Mesorhizobium opportunistum WSM2075: one gene and its partner. The protein of the gene in region 1 binds, or shares a complex with, the protein of each later gene. Links are inferred from orthologs where the notes say so. Each region holds a gene or a part of one and is shown on either strand. Other genes may lie near its edges.

Region 1 (8,334 bases):
CATTGTTTCCGATCGACGACACGATGCCGATGCCTGTGACTACGACACGTCTCATTCGCAACTCCTTCCAGGGATGCTGGCCAGTGGATCGGCCAGGGCTGCGGTCAAGCGACCGCCGACTGCTTCGACAGACCGACTTTCAGGTCCGTCGCCGCATATATGGGCTCGCCATCCGCCTTCATCCAGCCATCGGCGATGCCCAGGACCAGCCTGCCGCGCATCACGCGCTTGAAATCGACGCCATATTCGACCTTCTTCACCGATGGGGTGACCATGCCCTTGAACTTGACCTCACCGGTCGACAGCGCCATTCCCTTGCCGGGTTCGCCGAGCCAGCCGAGGTAGAAGCCGGTCAACTGCCACAGGGCGTCGAGGCCGAGGCATCCAGGCATGATCGGATTGCCGATGAAGTGGCAGGCGAAGAACCAAAGATCCGGCTTGATGTCGAATTCCGCGCGGATGAAACCCTTGTCGAAGGCACCGCCCGTTTCACTGATCTCGGTGATGCGGTCGAACATCAGCATGGGCGGGTAGGGCAGCTGGGCATTGCCCTCTCCGAACAGCTCGCCGCGGGCGCAGGCCAGCAATTCGTCGTAGTCGTAGCTGGGTTTACCCGCCATCAATCTCATCCCCATTCGTCCGGGCGGTAACGCGCCCTTGTCGTCGGTGTCCTAACACAATCTGTTTCAGGCCGGAAACCGGCGTTTGCGCTTAACCCGCCAGTCTGCCCGGGTCAATGCGCGCTATTGATCGCATTCCGGCGACAGAATATATGTCAACAGGGGTCCGGTTTCGGCAGACATTCATTTTTTTGCCATTCTGGGCGTGTCTTGAAGCGGGACTGTGAGCTTGGAAGACCAGATGGACCGGGGCTGCCGGAAGGAAAATGTCGCTGTGGACAAGCGGGTACGTGAAGCCGGCCTGAGGCCGACGCGTCAGCGCATCGCGCTGGCCGACCTGCTCTTCGCCAAGGGCGACCGCCATTTGTCGGCCGAGGAACTGCATGAGGAGGCGCTGGCCGCCGGCGTGCCGGTGTCGCTGGCCACCGTCTACAACGCGCTTCACCAGTTTACCCAGGCGGGGCTGCTGCGCATCCTCGCCGTCGAGGGCGCGAAAACCTATTTCGACACCAACACTTCCGACCACCACCATTTCTACATCGAGGGCGAAAACCGGATTTTCGACATCGCCAACGGCCCGGTGACGGTCACCAACCTGCCTGACCCGCCCGAGGGCATGGAAATCGCCAATGTCGATATCGTGGTGAGGCTGCGTCCCAAGCGCCAGGAATCACCGGCAGGGCCAGAACAGTCGGCGAAGCCAGAATAATCCGCTTGGCCGGACAATCGGAATGAAACCCCTCGACCTGATAATCCGGCTCGAATGGGTCGTCGTGGCGGTGGCCGCTATTGTCTTCTACGCTTCGTCGGGCATTTCCTGGTGGCTCTTTGCCGTGCTTATCCTGGCGCCGGATCTGTCGATGCTCGGCTACCTCGGTGGGCCGCGCCTTGGCGCGATAGCTTACAACGCCTTGCATATGCTGATCGCACCGGTGCTTCTGCTGCTCGCCGGCCACCTGCTAGGCAATGCGGCCGCTATCACGGTCGCGCTGATCTGGATCGCCCACATCGCCATCGACCGTTCCTTGGGCTACGGCCTCAAGCTGTCGACCGGCTTTCAGGATACTCATCTGGGCCGCATCGGGCGCAAACCGGGGGCGTTCAGTCCTTGACCCGCTCGCCGGGATAGGCGCCCCACACCGTCGACTGGGCGAGCCAGCCGGTGTGGCCGCCGAGCGTCATTTCGCACCACTGGCCGTCGCAGGACTTGATCATGCCCATGACGCCCGGCTCGACGATCGCTATCACCCTGGCGTCCTTGTCCGGGCTGTTCAGAAGGTTGATCTGGGCACCCTTGCCGCGCTGCCAGGGCGCAATGATCGCGGTACGCCGGCCTGAAAGCAGCGACTGGTTGATCCAACCTTCCGAACCGTCGGCATCACGCACGCGGCGCCACGTATCGAATTCCTGGATGATCTCCATCGGCAGGCCGGCCTTCATATACATCCAGTCGACCGAGTAATTGGCCCCCGGGCCGACGCGCGAGTTGACGCGTCCGGATTTCAGGCTGACGAATCGCGGCAGCGGCAGGCCGCTCGGCCCCAGCGTGACGGCGCCCTGGGCAGGTGCGGCCGCGCCCTGCGCCGCCGCGAGCGGAGAATAGAGGAGAGTGCCGAGAAATGCTGCGCTGAGGACCAGGCGAAGCGACGCGAAACCAGACACTTTCGTTCCTTTCGGCGCCGGCCTGATGGCTGCTGCGCCCCTTTTTCTTTGTCTTCGGCGGCACCGCTTGTTACATGGGTAAATCGGCTACCGCGACCGGCTTTCAGTTTCGCCGGTCTTGGTTAAAGAGGTCTCAACGAGGGAAACAATGGCAGGCAAAAAGAAGCCTCTCGTGGTCATCACGCGAAAGCTGCCCGACCCGGTCGAGACCCGCATGCGCGAACTGTTCGACGCGAGGCTGAATGTCGAGGACCGGCCGATGACGCAGCCGGAGCTGGTTGCCGCGGTCAAGGAAGCCGACGTTCTGGTGCCGACCGTGACCGACCAGATCGACGCCGCACTGATCGCCCAGGCCGGCGACAACCTCAAACTGATCGCCAATTTCGGCAATGGCGTCGACAAGATCGACGTGGCGGCGGCTGCCAAGAAGGGGATCACCGTCACCAACACGCCCAACGTGCTCACCGAAGATACCGCCGACATGACCATGGCGCTGATGCTGGCGGTGCCGCGCCGGCTGGCGGAAGGCGCCAACGTGCTCACCGGCGACAAGAAATGGGTCGGCTGGTCGCCGACCTGGATGCTTGGCCGGCGCATCTGGGGCAAGCGGCTGGGCATTGTCGGCATGGGCCGCATCGGCACGGCTGTGGCGAGGCGGGCCAAGGCTTTCGGCCTTTCCATCCACTATCACAATCGCCATCGCGTGCTGCCGGCCGTCGAGGACGGGCTGGAGGCGACCTACTGGGAGAGCCTCGACCAGATGTTGGCCCGCATGGACATCATCTCGGTCAATTGTCCGTCGACGCCAGCCACCTTCCATCTCCTGTCGGCGCGGCGGCTGGCCTTGCTGCAGCCGACGGCCTACATCGTCAACACCGCGCGCGGCGACATCATCGATGAGGAAGCGCTGGTCAAGCTGATCCAGGACGGCAAGATCGCCGGCGCCGGCCTCGACGTCTACGAGCACGAGCCGGCGCTCAACGGCAAGCTGCTCAAGCTTGCCGCAAGGAACAAGGTCGTGCTGTTGCCGCATATGGGCTCGGCGACGCTGGAGGGCCGTATCGACATGGGCGAGAAGGTCATCATCAACATCCGGGCTTTCGTCGATGGCCATCGGCCGCCGGATCGCGTGCTGCCGCTCCGAACCTGACGGCAAATGAAGCCAGGGTCTTACGAAAGGGCCTTGCGCATGGTGATCGAGGTCGGCCTGCTGTAGCCCTCATGCGCCGTCCGTTCGGTCTCGTGAAAGCCGAGGCGGGCAAAGGCGGCGTGATTGGCGGTGAGCTCGATCCGCGTCTGGAGCTCCAATGCTGCCTTGCCGCGGTCGAGCGCAAGAATTTCGACCGCCCGCATCAGCCGCCGGCCGATGCCTTGTCCTTGGCAGTCCGGCTCGACGGCGAGCTTGCCGACATAGAAGTCGTCAGCCCTTTCGATGGCAAAGACGCAGCCGACGATCCTGTCGCTGTCGAGAGCCACGAAGCCGCTCTCCAGGCGGGCCTTGTCGCGCAGGGAATCGACGGTGAGCCGGTGAGCCGATGACGGCGGATCGATGACGCCGTCCATGAAGGCGAAGGCGCGCATGATGAGTGCGAGCACGTCATCCCAGCGGTCGAAGTCGGCCGGGATTCGGGTAATCGAGGGCGCCGAGGTCCGCGCCAAGGTCAGCCTCTCTTGTAGCGGATCGTTTCGAAGCGCGCGGCGAGCGCATCGTAGAGCAGCAGCCGGCCGACCAGCGGCTCGCCGATGCCGGTGATCAGCTTGATCGCCTCCATTGCCTGCAGCGTGCCGACAACGCCGGTCAACGCGCCAAGCACCCCGGCCTCGGCGCAGGACGGCACCAGGCCCGGCGGCGGGGCTTCCGGGAACAGGTCGCGATAGCCGGGGTTCGGCTTGCCATCCTTGCCGTCCTCGAAAGGCTTCAGCACGGTCACCGAGCCGTCGAAACGACCGACGGCGGCATGCACCAAGGGCTTGTGCTCGCTCGCGCAGGCATCGGCCACCACGTAGCGGGTCTCGAAATTGTCGGAACCGTCGACGACCATGTCATAGCGAGCGACCAGCGCAGGGGCGTTGTCCGCGGTCAGCCGGAATGTGTGCGTCTCGACGTTGGTGTTGGGATTGATGCGGGCGATTGCGGCCTCGGCGCTATGGGTTTTCAGCAGGCCGACAGTATCGGTGCCGTGAATGACCTGACGCTGCAGGTTGGAGAGCGACACGGTGTCGTCGTCGACGATGCCGAGCGTACCGACGCCGGCTGCCGCAAGATATTCGAGCACCGGCGCACCCAAGCCACCGGCGCCGATCACCAGCACGCGTGCTTGCTTGAGCTTCTGCTGGCCGGAGCCGCCGACCTCCGGCAGCACGATGTGGCGGGCATAGCGTTCGATCTCGTCGGCGGTGAGCGCATTGGTCATATCAGGACCATATAGCGGGTCAAAAACCTTGACGACATCCATGCAACAAAAATCTAGACGGTTGGCCCAACGATGCCGTGGTCGACCGTCAGGAACTGCGCGCGGCCCTGCAGGCTGGAAAACAGCGCCGCATCGGTTCCCGTCATGAAAGCCTGGCAGTTCAACTCCTCGAGGATCGAAAACAGTGCCGCCCGCCGTCCTCCGTCGAGATGTGCTGCGATCTCGTCGAGCAGCAGGATCGGTGTCATCCCGGACACCTCGCCGGTCAGCCGGGCATGCGACAGAACGATACCGACCAGCAATGCCTTCTGCTCGCCGGTCGAGCAGAGCTCGGCCGGCATCGCCTTGGGGCGATGCCGGACCAAGAGATCCGACCGGTGCGGGCCCTCGAGCGTGCGCCCGGCGGCGCGGTCGCGGTCACGGCCATCGGCAAGCGCCCGCCGGAACCGCTCCTCGACATCGACCGCCGGCGTGCCGGCGATCTCGGCTTCCAGATCGCCTGCAAGGCCGATATCGGCCTGCGGGAATGGCCCGCTGTCGGGCAGCCTGTCGATCATGGCGGCCAGCAGGCGCACCATCTCGGCGCGTGCCGCGGCGATGGCGACCCCGGTCTCGGCCATCTGTATCTCGATCGCCTCGAACCAGCGGTCGTCCCGCGAATTTTCGGTAAGCAGGCGGTTACGGCCCCGCATCGCCTTCTCGTAATCCAGGGCGCGCTGGCCGTGACCGGGATCGATCGCCAGCACCAATCGGTCGAGAAACCGCCGGCGATCCGCGGCCGGCCCGGTGAACAACGTATCCATGGCCGGTGTCAGCCACACGACGCGCAGCCATTCCAGCATGTCCTCGGCCGACCGTGCGGTGGCGCCGTTGATACGCACCCGCCTGCCGCCCTCGCTGTCACCGCCGGAAATGCCGGTGCCGATCTCGACCTGGCCGTCGGGCCCGTCGAGCCTTGCGTGCAGTGCAAAGCCGCCGTCGCCGCCCGCGCGCGCGACATCGGCGTAGGGAGCGCGGCGCAGGCCACGCCCGGGCGTCAGAAAGGAAATTGCTTCGAGGAGATTGGTCTTGCCGGCACCGTTGTCGCCGGAAAAGACCACCGCGCCTGGCGCGAGGTCGATCGCCAGCGCCGCATAATTGCGGAAATTAGTAAGTGTTAGCTTACTTATATGGGTTTGTCCTGGCAACCGCTATCCGCCTACAGAAGTCGCCGCAACATAGCTTTCGCTGCCGGCCGTGCCGCGAGGCAACCGCCGCGCGGGCTATACCCGCATCGGCATCAGCACGTAAAGCGCGGTCTCGTCGGCCATGTCGTGGATCAGCGTCGGCGAACCGGCATCGGCCAGCATGAATTTCGCTTCCGTGCCGGTCAGCTGCGCGGCGACATCGAGCAGATACTTGGCATTGAAGCCGATCTCGATCGGGTCCGACGAATAGTCCGCCGCCAGTTCTTCCGTGGCGCTGCCTGAATCCGGGTTGTTGACCGCGAGCGTCACCTGGCCTTCGCTGATCGAAAGCTTCACCGCACGGCCGCGTTCGGAGGAAATGGTCGAGACCCGGTCGACCGCGGCGGCAAAGCTCTGGCGGTCGAGGATCAGCTTCTTGTCGTTGCCGGTCGGAATGACCCGCTGATAATCCGGGAAGGTGCCGTCGATCAGCTTCGAGGTCAGGACGACGCTGCCGATGGTGAAGCGGATCTTGGTGTCCGACAGTTCGGTGGTCACGGCGACATCCGGATCGTCGACCAGCTTCTGCAGCTCGCTCACCGTCTTGCGCGGAATGATGATGCCCGGCATGCCCTCGGAGCCAGCCGGCGCATCGATCTCGGCGCGTGCCAGGCGGTGGCCGTCGGTCGCCACCGAGCGCAGCTTCAGCTTGCCGCCGACCTCGTGCGTGTGCAGGTAGATGCCGTTGAGATAGTAGCGCGTCTCTTCGGTGGAAATGGCGAACTGCGTCTTCTCGATCAGTCCCTTCAGGGCAACCGAATCGAGGCGGAAGATATGCGAGAAGGATCCGGCCGATAGCTCGGGAAAATCGGATTGCGGCAGGCACTGCAGGCGGAAGCTTGAGCGTCCGGACGTCACCGTCATTGCGTTGCCGTCTTCATCCGTCTTCAACATCACCTCGGCGCCGTCGGAGAGCTTGCGCACGATATCGTAGAGCAGGTGCGCCGGAACCGTCGTCGCCCCGCCGCGCTCGACCTTGGCCGGCGTCGCTTCCGTCACCTCCAGGTCAAGGTCGGTGGCCTTCATTTCGAGGCTTGCGCCTTCGGCGCTGAGCAGCACGTTGGACAGGATCGGTATGGTGTTGCGCCGTTCGACCACACGGTGGACGTGGTTGAGCGACTTCAGGAGATTGGACCGTTCCAGGATAACACGCATGACGAAACAGGCTCGCTTGAAAGGATGAGCGGGTCTCCGGCTGGCGGCGCCCCGCGAAAGGTCTGAACAGGCTCAGAATCTGCGTAAACTGACAGGAAAAAGCCTGCAAACGCAAGCCCGCGCGACCGGTTCGGGCCGGCTGCACGGCCTTTCTGGGGATAAAGGGTACGAAGACCGCCAGCCGCTGGGCAGAATCGGGAATCCGGATCGTCTCCAGGCAATGCCGTGCGCCCGTTCCTGGCCCATGGCATTGCAAGCAAGTCATTGAATTCCAGCGCGGTTCTGGCTTGCCTGTCCCGGATCGGTCAGGCCTGGTCGTTGATCAGGCGCCGCAGCAGCTCGAGTTCCTGCGCCAGCGTGTTGTCGTTGCCGGACAAATCCTCGATCTTGCGCACGGCGTGCAGCACCGTGGTGTGGTCGCGGCCGCCGAAACGCCGTCCGATTTCGGGCAGCGAACGCGGCGTCATCACCTTTGACAGGTACATGGCGACCTGCCGCGGCTTGACGATGGTGCGCGTGCGCCGGTTGGACAGCAATTCGGTCTTCGACACGTTGTAGTGGCGCGCCACGATGCGCTGGATATCCTCGATCCGGACCCGCTTCGGTTCGCCGGTGCGATAGATGTGGCCGAGGATCTCGTCGATGCGGTCGATGGTGATCTGCGGCTCGAACGACTGACGGAACAGCAGCTGATTGAAGGCGCCTTCCAGTTCGCGGCCGCTGCCGGTCACGGTGCGGGCGACGTGGTTGAGGATTTCCTCCGAGATGTCGAGCGATGCGTCGTCGACCCTGGCGGTGGCCAGGCGCAGTTTGAGCATGCCGAGGCGCATGGCGAAATCGGGCGCCGACATTTCGAGCGCGACGCCGCCGTTGAGACGCGAGCGTACCCGCGGTTCGAGCGATTCCAGTTCCGACGGCGGCCGGTCTGCGGCAACGACCACTTGCTTGGCGCTGTCGAGCAGCATGTTGATCAGATGGCAGAATTCGTGCTGGATCGACTTGCCCTGCAGGAACTGCATGTCGTCGATGATCAAGAGATCGATGTCGCGCAACTGTTCCTTGAGCGTCAGTGCATTGTTGTCACGGATTGCGGTGGCAAAGCGCCACATGAAATACTCGGCCGTCAAATAGACGACGCGTGATTTGGGGTTCTGTTTCAGGGATTCCGCGGCGATTGCTTGCAGCAGATGGGTTTTGCCGAGCCCTACGGTCGCGTGCAGGAAAAGCGGATTGAAGCGCACCGCGCTCGACTGCGAT
Region 2 (8,276 bases), 4.2 Mb from region 1 along the record:
CGATTTCAGCGCGGATGCGTTCGGCCACCTTCTCAGCCACGGCGCCATCGGTATCCGGCATCACCACCACGAACTCCTCGCCGCCGAACCGGCAGGCAAGGTCGATGCCGCGAACGTTCTTGCGCAGCCGCCGCGCGAACTCCCGCAGCACCTCGTCGCCGCCGTCATGGCCATGCGTGTCATTGATCGCCTTGAAGCGGTCGAGATCGGTGATCATCACCGAAAGCGGCCTGCGCCGCGCCACGGCGCGGTCGAACAGCGTCTGCAGGTGGCTGTCGAGATAGCGGCGGTTGTGCAGCCCGGTAAGGCCGTCGGTCACCGCCATTTCGATGGTCTGGGTGACGCTGGCGCGCAATTGGTCGTTGTAGCGCTTGCGGCGCACCTGGGTGCGCAGCCGCGCCGTCAGCTCCTGCTGGTCGATCGGGCGCATCAGATAGTCGTTGATGCCGAGCTCGAGGCCACGGATGATGCGCTCCTCCTCGCCCTCATCCGCCAAAAGGATGATCGGCACGAAACGGGTGCGGTCGAGCGAACGCAGCTGCGAGCAGAGCCTGAGCGGGTCGAAATCGGCGAACGCCGTCGAGATCATCACGCATTCATAGGGTGTCTCGGCAGCCTGGAAGAAACCGGCATGCGGATCGCTGGTGACGTCGAGGTCGGCGCGGTCGCGCAGCATCTTCTGGATGCGCTCGACCGACGATTTACGTTCGTCGATCAAAAGCACTTTCGGCACCGTGTCCTCGGACGCGAAATTGCGGCTGAGCAGTTCCTCGATGCCGATGTTGCGCGTCGTCGAGGCGCGCAGCCTGAGTTCGTCGGTCAGCGATTTCAGCCGGACCAGGCTTTTGACGCGCGTCATCAGCTGCAGGTCGTTGACCGGCTTGGTCAGGAAATCGTCGGCGCCGGCCTCGAGCCCGCGCACGCGGTCGGAAACCTGGTCGAGCGCGGTGATCATCACCACCGGGATGTGCGATGTCGCCGGATCGCTCTTCAGCCGGCGGCAGACCTCGAACCCGTCCATGTCGGGCATCATCACGTCGAGCAGCACGACGTCGACCTTGCCGTTCTCGCAGGTCTCGATCGCATCGGGCCCATTGGTGGCGGTCAGCACCTCGAAATATTCGGCCAGCAGCCGGACCTCCAGCAGCCTCACATTGGCAGGGATGTCGTCGACGACGAGGATCCGCGCGGTCATTTCATAAGGCTCCGGCTCGGCTGGAAGGGCGCATCAGGCATCGCCCAGGTAGGATTTGATGGTTTCGATGAAACGCGGCACCGAGATCGGCTTCGAAATATAGGCCTCGCAGCCGCCCTGGCGGATGCGCTCCTCATCGCCCTTCATGGCGAAGGCGGTCACGGCGATGACCGGGATGACATGCAAATCGTCGTCTTCCTTCAGCCATTTGGTCACTTCCAGTCCCGACACTTCGGGCAGTTGGATGTCCATCAGGATGAGATCCGGCCGATGCTGGCGCGCCAGGTCGAGCGCCTCAAGACCGTTGCGGGTGCGCACTGTCTCGTAGCCGCTGGCTTCTATGAGGTCTCGAAAGAGCTTCATGTTGAGCTCATTGTCCTCGACGATCATGACCTTCTTAGGCATCGACATCCCGTCCCGGCCGTCACTCCGCTCGAAGGCGGCCGTCATGCGCACTTCCGTTGAACGCACCAAACCCTGCTTCACTATACGGCAATATGATTGACGAAACGGAAACCCTCGGGCTGCAAAGCGTCGCGAATTCCACCTCGCCTCCCGCGCGTCCAAAAGGCGCGCCGCGCTGTAAAGGCTTGCCGCAAGCAGATCTTGCCATTACTGCGGGAGAGACTCATTCCACACACCGAAGGTAGTGATGGCAAACGCGGCGTCAATGCGCGAAGAGGCTGAAACCATTGCCGTCAAGGCACTGGGCTTCGTCGCTTCCGATCCGGAGCTGTTGCCGCGTTTCCTGGCGATCACCGGGATAGAGGCGCATTCCATCCGCCGGGCCGCCGGCGAGCCGGGTTTCCTGGCCGGTGTCCTGCAGTTCATTCTCGCCCACGAGCCGACCCTGATGCGCTTTGCCGAGGAAACCGGTACGCCGCCGGCAGCCGTCGGCAAGGCATTGCGGGCGCTGCCGCTCGGCGACGACAATCACGAGCATTCCATATGAGCGACGATCCGGAGACCGCGCGCCAGATCGAGGAACTGGCGGCCGACGACAGGCCATTGCTGGTGCTCGATGTCGACGATGTTGTGCTCGAATTCATCCGGCCCTTCCCGGACTTCCTCAAGTCGCGCGGTTACGGCCTGACGCTGGCCTCCTTCCGCCTGACCGGCAACATTGCCGAAACGGCCAGCGGCCGGCTGATCGAACAGCCCGAGGTGACGGCGCTCCTGGGCGATTTCTTCGACGCGCAGGCCGATTGGCAGAGCATCACCGATGGCGCCGCGGAAGCGCTGGCGGGGCTTGGCGGCCGCGCGGAAATCATCCTCTTGACCGCCATGCCGCACAGGCATCGCGCCGTGCGCCGTGCCCATCTCGATGCCCTGGGGCTAGGCTATCCGCTGTTGACCACCGAGATGGCCAAAGGGCCGGCAGTGGCCAGGCTGCGCGGCAAGAGCGGCCGGCCGGTGGTCTTCGTCGACGATCAGCCGCACAATCTGGCGTCGGTGCGGGAAGCGGTGGCCGACGCAGATCTTTTCCACTTGATGGCCGACAATTCGCTGCGCGCGTTCCTACCGCCGGTCGCGAACGACGTCATCGTCGTGCAGGACTGGCGCGAAGCCGCGCCCAAGATCGCGGGCGCGCTGAGGCTCTGAGGCAATTCCAGACGGAAAACTTTTCCCGGAATTACTCGAGGGCCGAACCTTCAAGGATTCAGCTTCGCCCCTGATCCGCCATTGTCGCCGCCGCTGTCGTCGTCCTCGCCATCACCATCGTCGACGCTGTCGTCCACCGCCGGATCGGCGGGCTTCAGCATGACGCCATTGACGGTGACCGAGCCGTCGGCCTTTGTGCTGACAACCCATTCCAACTTGCCGTCCGGCAGCGTCTTGGCAAACCCTTTCACGACGAGAGCCATAGGCACGTACTGCGCCACTTCGGGTTCGGACTTTGCCGCCTCCTGCAGACCCGCAACGATCTTGTCGAAGCCGGCGACATCGACTGTGAGATTTGCATCGGGCTTCTGGCCGAAGCTTGTCATCTCGCCTTCCAGCGCGATTTCCATGTCCTTGTTCTTCATGACGCTGTGGCCGATGACGACCTTCGGCGTCTTGGCCAGGAAGTCGGCTTTAAGCTGGTCGCCGAACTCGGCCGGCAGCGGTGGATTCTGATTGAGATCGAAGGCTTCGATCGCCTTCTTCGCCATACTGTCGAGGTCGATGTTGGCGCCGCCGAAATTCAGGTCGATATCGGTGGGCAGCAGTGCCACGCTCCAGCTCGGCAAAAGCTGCTGAGGCACCGTGAGCCCCGACGCCTTGATGCCGTAGCTGACCGTGCCGTTTTGCGAAACGCCGTCACTGCCGAACGCGGTGCTGAGCTGGGTCGCCCCGAACGTGCCGATCGGGCTGTCGACCGCGAAATCCTTGAAGCCATAGGTGCCGTCGATGCGCTCCCACACCGGAAGCGCGGCGAGCAGAAGCGACTTGAGTTGCGCCTGGTTTGCCTTCAGCGTCTTCTCGTCCTCATTGGCCACGGCAAACGCCAGGAGGTCGAGCAGCGGCTTGCTCTGCACGCCCTTGCCGCTGGCCTCCACGGAAAATTCCGGCGATTTCACGGTGACCGGAAAATTCAGCCCGCTCTCGGGATCATTGAATTTTATCGCCTCGACGAAGTTCGACATTTTCTGCGAGGTCGTGAAATCGACGCCGCCATTGGCAGCCTTGGTGGCGGCCAGGGTCGCGGTGCCGGCACCGGCGCTGACGTCCATCTGCTGCTTGGCATCCTTCGATGTCATCGTCATGCCTGCTATCGAACTGACGCCGCTGATGAACGCCGCCAGGCCGGGGTCGTAGACGCCGGAGCCCTTGCCGTCCTTGATCGACAACTGCGTGCTTTGCAGCCCTTCGGGCCCCTTGAATTCGAAGGACGCGCTTTGCGAAAAATCCATCGACACATCCCAGGTCCCGTCGCTGCGCGGCTTGACCAGCAGCGCGTAGGGCGCGAAGTCGAACTTCACCAGCCTCTGGTCGGGAAAACTCCCGGCAAGCGCCTTGAAATCGAACACGATCTTGTAGGCATCGCCTTCGGCCGAAACCTTCAGGATTCCCTTGTCGAGTGCCTGCTTGCCTACATAGCGGGACAGGTCATCGGACAATTGCTTCGCGCCCTGGCTGTCGACGGTCTGGCCGAAAGCGGGCGCGCTGAGCAGGAGCGCGGTAAAGGCAACTGGCAACATACGGTTCACGGGAATTCCCCTCTGGTCAAAAGGCAAAATCGCTTCGTACTTCTGGTAGGGAAATACCATCGCAACTGCAAGACGACGATGGTCAGGCGCGAGGCTCCAGCACCAGCCGCATCAATGGCCGGCCGGCCTTGCGTTCGACGAGCCTCTCGAAGCCGGCCTTCTCGAAGACCCGCGACGAGCCGACGAACAGCCCGAGCGAACGCGAATCGCGGGACAGGTCTATTGGACACGCCTCGACAAGCCGTGCGCCATTCCCGCGGGCAAACTCGACGCCACCTTCGACGAGCCGGTGCGTGATGCCCCTGCCGCGCGCCTTGGAGCGGATGAAAAAACACGAGATCGCCCAGACGGCCGGATCGGCAGCGTCGGCGGGATCGATCGGCGCCGAGCCCCTGCCCTTGTTGTTCCATTCGGGCACGTCGGCGCGCGGCCCGATCTGCATCCAGCCAACCGCCTTGCCGTCCTCGAAGGCCAGCAGACCCGGCGGCGGACCGGCTTCGATGCGTGCCTTGATGTGGTCCTTGTTGCGTTCACGGCTGCTCTCGCGCCGCGCTGCCGGCGCCAGCCGGAAATGCGTGCACCAGCAACCGTAGCAGGCGCCTTGCTTGCCGAAAAGGTCCTCGAAATCAGGCCAGAGCTCAGGCGCCAGCGGCACTATGGTCGTGCTCATACGGTTCTCCCCAGGCTAAGCTTGTCGCTGGCCTTGCACTGTCGTACCATTGCTTTTGTTCTCTTTATGTTCGCAGTGATGGCGGCTCCTGTCAACAATCCCGATCACGGTTTTTGCCGTGACTGCCTGACGTATCAGCGCAGTGAAACGCGCCGCTGCGAACGCTGCGGCAGCCCTCGCCTTGCCCGCCATCCAGAACTTTACCGGCTGCACCTCGCCCATATCGATTGCGATGCCTTCTATGCGGCGATCGAGAAGCGCGACAACCCGACGCTCAAGGACAAGCCGCTGATCATCGGCGGCGGCAAGCGCGGTGTGGTCTCCACCGCCTGCTACATCGCCCGCATCCGGGGCGTGCGCTCGGCGATGCCGATGTTCAAGGCGCTCGAGGCCTGCCCGGAAGCGGTCGTGATCCCGCCCAACATGGAGAAATACGTTCGTGTCGGCCGCGAGGTGCGCGCCATGATGCAGGCCCTGACGCCGCTGGTCGAGCCGCTGTCGATCGACGAGGCATTCCTCGATCTCTCTGGCACCGAACGGCTGCACGGCCTGCCGCCGGCGGTGGTGCTGGCGCGCTTTGCGCTGGCCGTCGAGAAGGAGATCGGCATCACCGTCTCCGCCGGCCTCTCCTACTGCAAGTTCCTCGCCAAGATCGCGTCGGACTTCCGCAAGCCGCGCGGCTTTTCGATCATCGGCGAGGCCGAGGCGGTCGGCTTCCTGGCGGTGCAGCCGGTGACCATGATCTGGGGCGTCGGCAAGGCGTTCAACGCCACGCTGGAGCGCGACGGCATCCGCACCATCGGCCAGCTTCAGAAGATGGAACGCGCCGACCTGATGCGCCGCTATGGCACGATGGGTGACCGGCTCTACCGGCTTTCGCGCGGCGAGGACGTGCGCCGCGTCGAGCCCGACCAGGACGCCAAGAGCGTCTCGGCCGAAACCACCTTCGACACCGACATCGCGTCGCTGGAGGAGCTCGTCTCGGTGCTGAGAGGCCTTTCGGAGAAGGTCTCGGCGAGGCTGAAAAAATCAGGCATCGCCGGACGCACCGTGGTGCTGAAGCTGAAGACCCAGGATTTCAGGCTGCGCACGCGCAATCGCCAGCTTGGCGATCCGACCAGGCTGGCGGATCGCATCTTTTCGACTGGCGTAGAGCTTCTGCGCAAGGAAACCGACGGAACGAAATTCCGATTGCTCGGCATCGGCGTCAGCGACCTCTCCGACGACGACAAGGCCGACCCGCCGGATCTGGTCGACCTCCAGTCGCGCAAACGCGCCATGGCCGAGGGCGCCATCGATGCCTTGCGCGACAAGTTCGGTCGCAAGGCGGTGGAAACCGGTTATACATTCGGCAAAGGGCGAGATGCCCATCCACCGGAGCCGCTCGAGGAATGACGCTGCCCCAGGGATGCGTCCACTACCCTCTGTGCATCGAGAATCAGGTACGCCTCAGATCGATCCGGCTCGTCACGATGCTCTTGCCGGTCTTTGGGTCGGTGTCGACAACCGTCAGCCGGATGCCGTTCTCGCCCGTCTTTTCGACCTTCATCTGCGCCTTCCGATCACCGTTGACATCCTTTGCCCAGCGAATGCCGAGATTGATCGCATTGCCCGAACGGCTGCCGTTGAGCTGTGCCGGCCCCGTCCGCGACCCGACATAGGTCCCGCTGTATTTCGCGCCGGCGGCCTTCAGGTCGGCGCTGATGGCACGCGTCACCACAATGAGCCCGCGGCAATTGCCGTCGAGCGCCAGTGACGTCGATGTCGCGTTCGATTTGAATGTGCAGGACACGTTCACCGTCGGCGCGTCGGTGGTGACCTTGACGATACCTTTGCCGGCGAAATTGCCCTTGAATGACTGCAGGAACTTGGCCTCGTCTGCATGTGCCGTACCGGTCGCGGCCAGAAGACATCCGGCAAGCGCGAATTGCGCGAATGGTCTCATCGAAACTCTCCTTGTCGAAATTGGAGGGCAAAACGTCTTGCGAAGCACGGCTGGATATCGGAACTCAACGCCCCTTGCCGTATCAGGTTCCACCCGCGGCATGACCGTTTTGCAACGCTGCCCATTGCAACTGGCCCAGAAGAATGGCGCAACTAGCGATTGCTCCAAAAGCCACGGCCTGCGACATAGCGGGCATGTCACCTGCCCCCTCCATTTCCAAGGCCGCTTTCTGGATGGCGCTGTCGATCGCCTCGTTCCTGGCGATGTCGGTGGCCGGCCGCGCCACGACGGCCGAACTCAATGTCTTCCAGGTGCTGGAACTGCGCTCGGTGATCGGCTTCTTCATCCTCCTGCCGCTGGTACTGACCAGCGGCGGCTTTACGGCGATGCGCACGCAGCGCCCCCTCGCCCATATCGCGCGCAACGTCATCCACTATACCGGGCAGGCTGCATGGCTCTACGCCTTGACCTTGATTCCGCTGGCGGTGCTGATTTCGATCGAATTCACGACACCGATCTGGACGGCGATCCTGGCGGTGACATTTCTCGGCGAAAGACTGAGCCGTCCGAAACTCGCGGCTGTCGTTCTCGGGCTGATCGGCGTGGTGGTCATCGTGCGTCCAGGGGTAGGCTCGGTTGATCCGGGACATCTGGTCGTGCTGGGCGCCGCGGTCTGCTTCGGCATTTCGGTGGTCCTGGTCAAATCGCTGACGCGCACGGACAGCGTCGTGCGTATCATCTTCTGGATGCTGATCATCCAATCGGTGGTTGGCCTCGTTCCAGCCCTTTACGAATGGCGCAACCCTCCATTGGAGCTTTGGCCATGGATCGTGCTGATCGCCTTCACCGGCATGTCATCGCATTTCTGCATGGCCCGCGCGCTCACCTATGCCGACGCGACCGTCATTTCGCCGATGGATTTTTTGCGCGTACCGTTGTCGGCGCTGGTCGGCTGGCTGCTTTACCAGGAGCAGATCGACGCCTTCACCGCGGGCGGCGCGCTGCTGATCCTGATGGGCAACCTGCTCAATCTGCAGCGCAGGCCGGTAAAGCCGGCTGAAGTGGCGGCATCGTAACGCCGGCCAATACACCTAGTCGCCTTCGTTCGGGATGTTGAGGACGTGCCCGCAGGCCTTGCAGTGCACGGCATCCGGTTCATGCCGCTGCAATCCGCATTGCGGACAGGGAAAGAACACCTTTGCGGGTCGAAAAATCGCCTGTGCCAGCCTGACGAACAGCGATATGCCGATGATCATGGTGACGATCGCCGTCAGC

The links.
Region 2: the proteins of dnaN (region 1) and MESOP_RS20245 are in contact, whole or in part, in a solved structure (PDB 1OK7), measured with the Escherichia coli proteins. The link is inferred for Mesorhizobium opportunistum WSM2075 from one-to-one orthologs.

What each region holds. Positions count from the first base shown.
Region 1 is NC_015675.1:1,268-9,601, reverse strand. The notes cover bases 5,019-7,979. They hold dnaN (DNA polymerase III subunit beta), read right to left. Parts: upstream 7,078-7,979; coding sequence 5,959-7,077; downstream 5,019-5,958. Other genes in these bases: dnaA (chromosomal replication initiator protein DnaA), read right to left, coding at 7,383-7,979; recF (DNA replication/repair protein RecF), read right to left, coding at 5,019-5,883. Outside these bases: fabB (beta-ketoacyl-ACP synthase I), read right to left, coding at 1-55; 3-hydroxyacyl-[acyl-carrier-protein] dehydratase FabA, read right to left, coding at 105-620; iron response transcriptional regulator IrrA, read left to right, coding at 862-1,329; MESOP_RS00040 (DUF4260 domain-containing protein), read left to right, coding at 1,352-1,732; MESOP_RS00035 (SH3 domain-containing protein), read right to left, coding at 1,722-2,282; MESOP_RS00030 (2-hydroxyacid dehydrogenase), read left to right, coding at 2,431-3,432; MESOP_RS00025 (GNAT family N-acetyltransferase), read right to left, coding at 3,453-3,941; MESOP_RS00020 (molybdopterin-synthase adenylyltransferase MoeB), read right to left, coding at 3,944-4,696; more of recF, read right to left, coding at 4,750-5,018; more of dnaA, read right to left, coding at 7,980-8,334. UniProt on the Escherichia coli protein: Confers DNA tethering and processivity to DNA polymerases and other proteins. Acts as a clamp, forming a ring around DNA (a reaction catalyzed by the clamp-loading complex) which diffuses in an ATP-independent manner freely and bidirectionally along dsDNA.
Region 2 is NC_015675.1:4,200,886-4,209,161, reverse strand. Bases 4,384-7,286 are described here. They hold MESOP_RS20245 (DNA polymerase IV), read left to right. Parts: upstream 4,384-5,122; coding sequence 5,123-6,451; downstream 6,452-7,286. Other genes in these bases: MESOP_RS20235 (DMT family transporter), read left to right, coding at 7,196-7,286; MESOP_RS20240 (hypothetical protein), read right to left, coding at 6,495-7,001; MESOP_RS20250 (GNAT family N-acetyltransferase), read right to left, coding at 4,469-5,056; MESOP_RS20255 (hypothetical protein), read right to left, coding at 4,384-4,446. Also shown: MESOP_RS20275 (PleD family two-component system response regulator), read right to left, coding at 1-1,195; MESOP_RS20270 (response regulator), read right to left, coding at 1,229-1,645; MESOP_RS20265 (DUF3572 domain-containing protein), read left to right, coding at 1,848-2,147; MESOP_RS20260 (hypothetical protein), read left to right, coding at 2,144-2,797; more of MESOP_RS20255, read right to left, coding at 2,848-4,383; more of MESOP_RS20235, read left to right, coding at 7,287-8,077; MESOP_RS20230 (ion channel), read right to left, coding at 8,093-8,276. UniProt on the Escherichia coli protein: Poorly processive, error-prone DNA polymerase involved in translesion repair and untargeted mutagenesis. Copies undamaged DNA at stalled replication forks, which arise in vivo from mismatched or misaligned primer ends.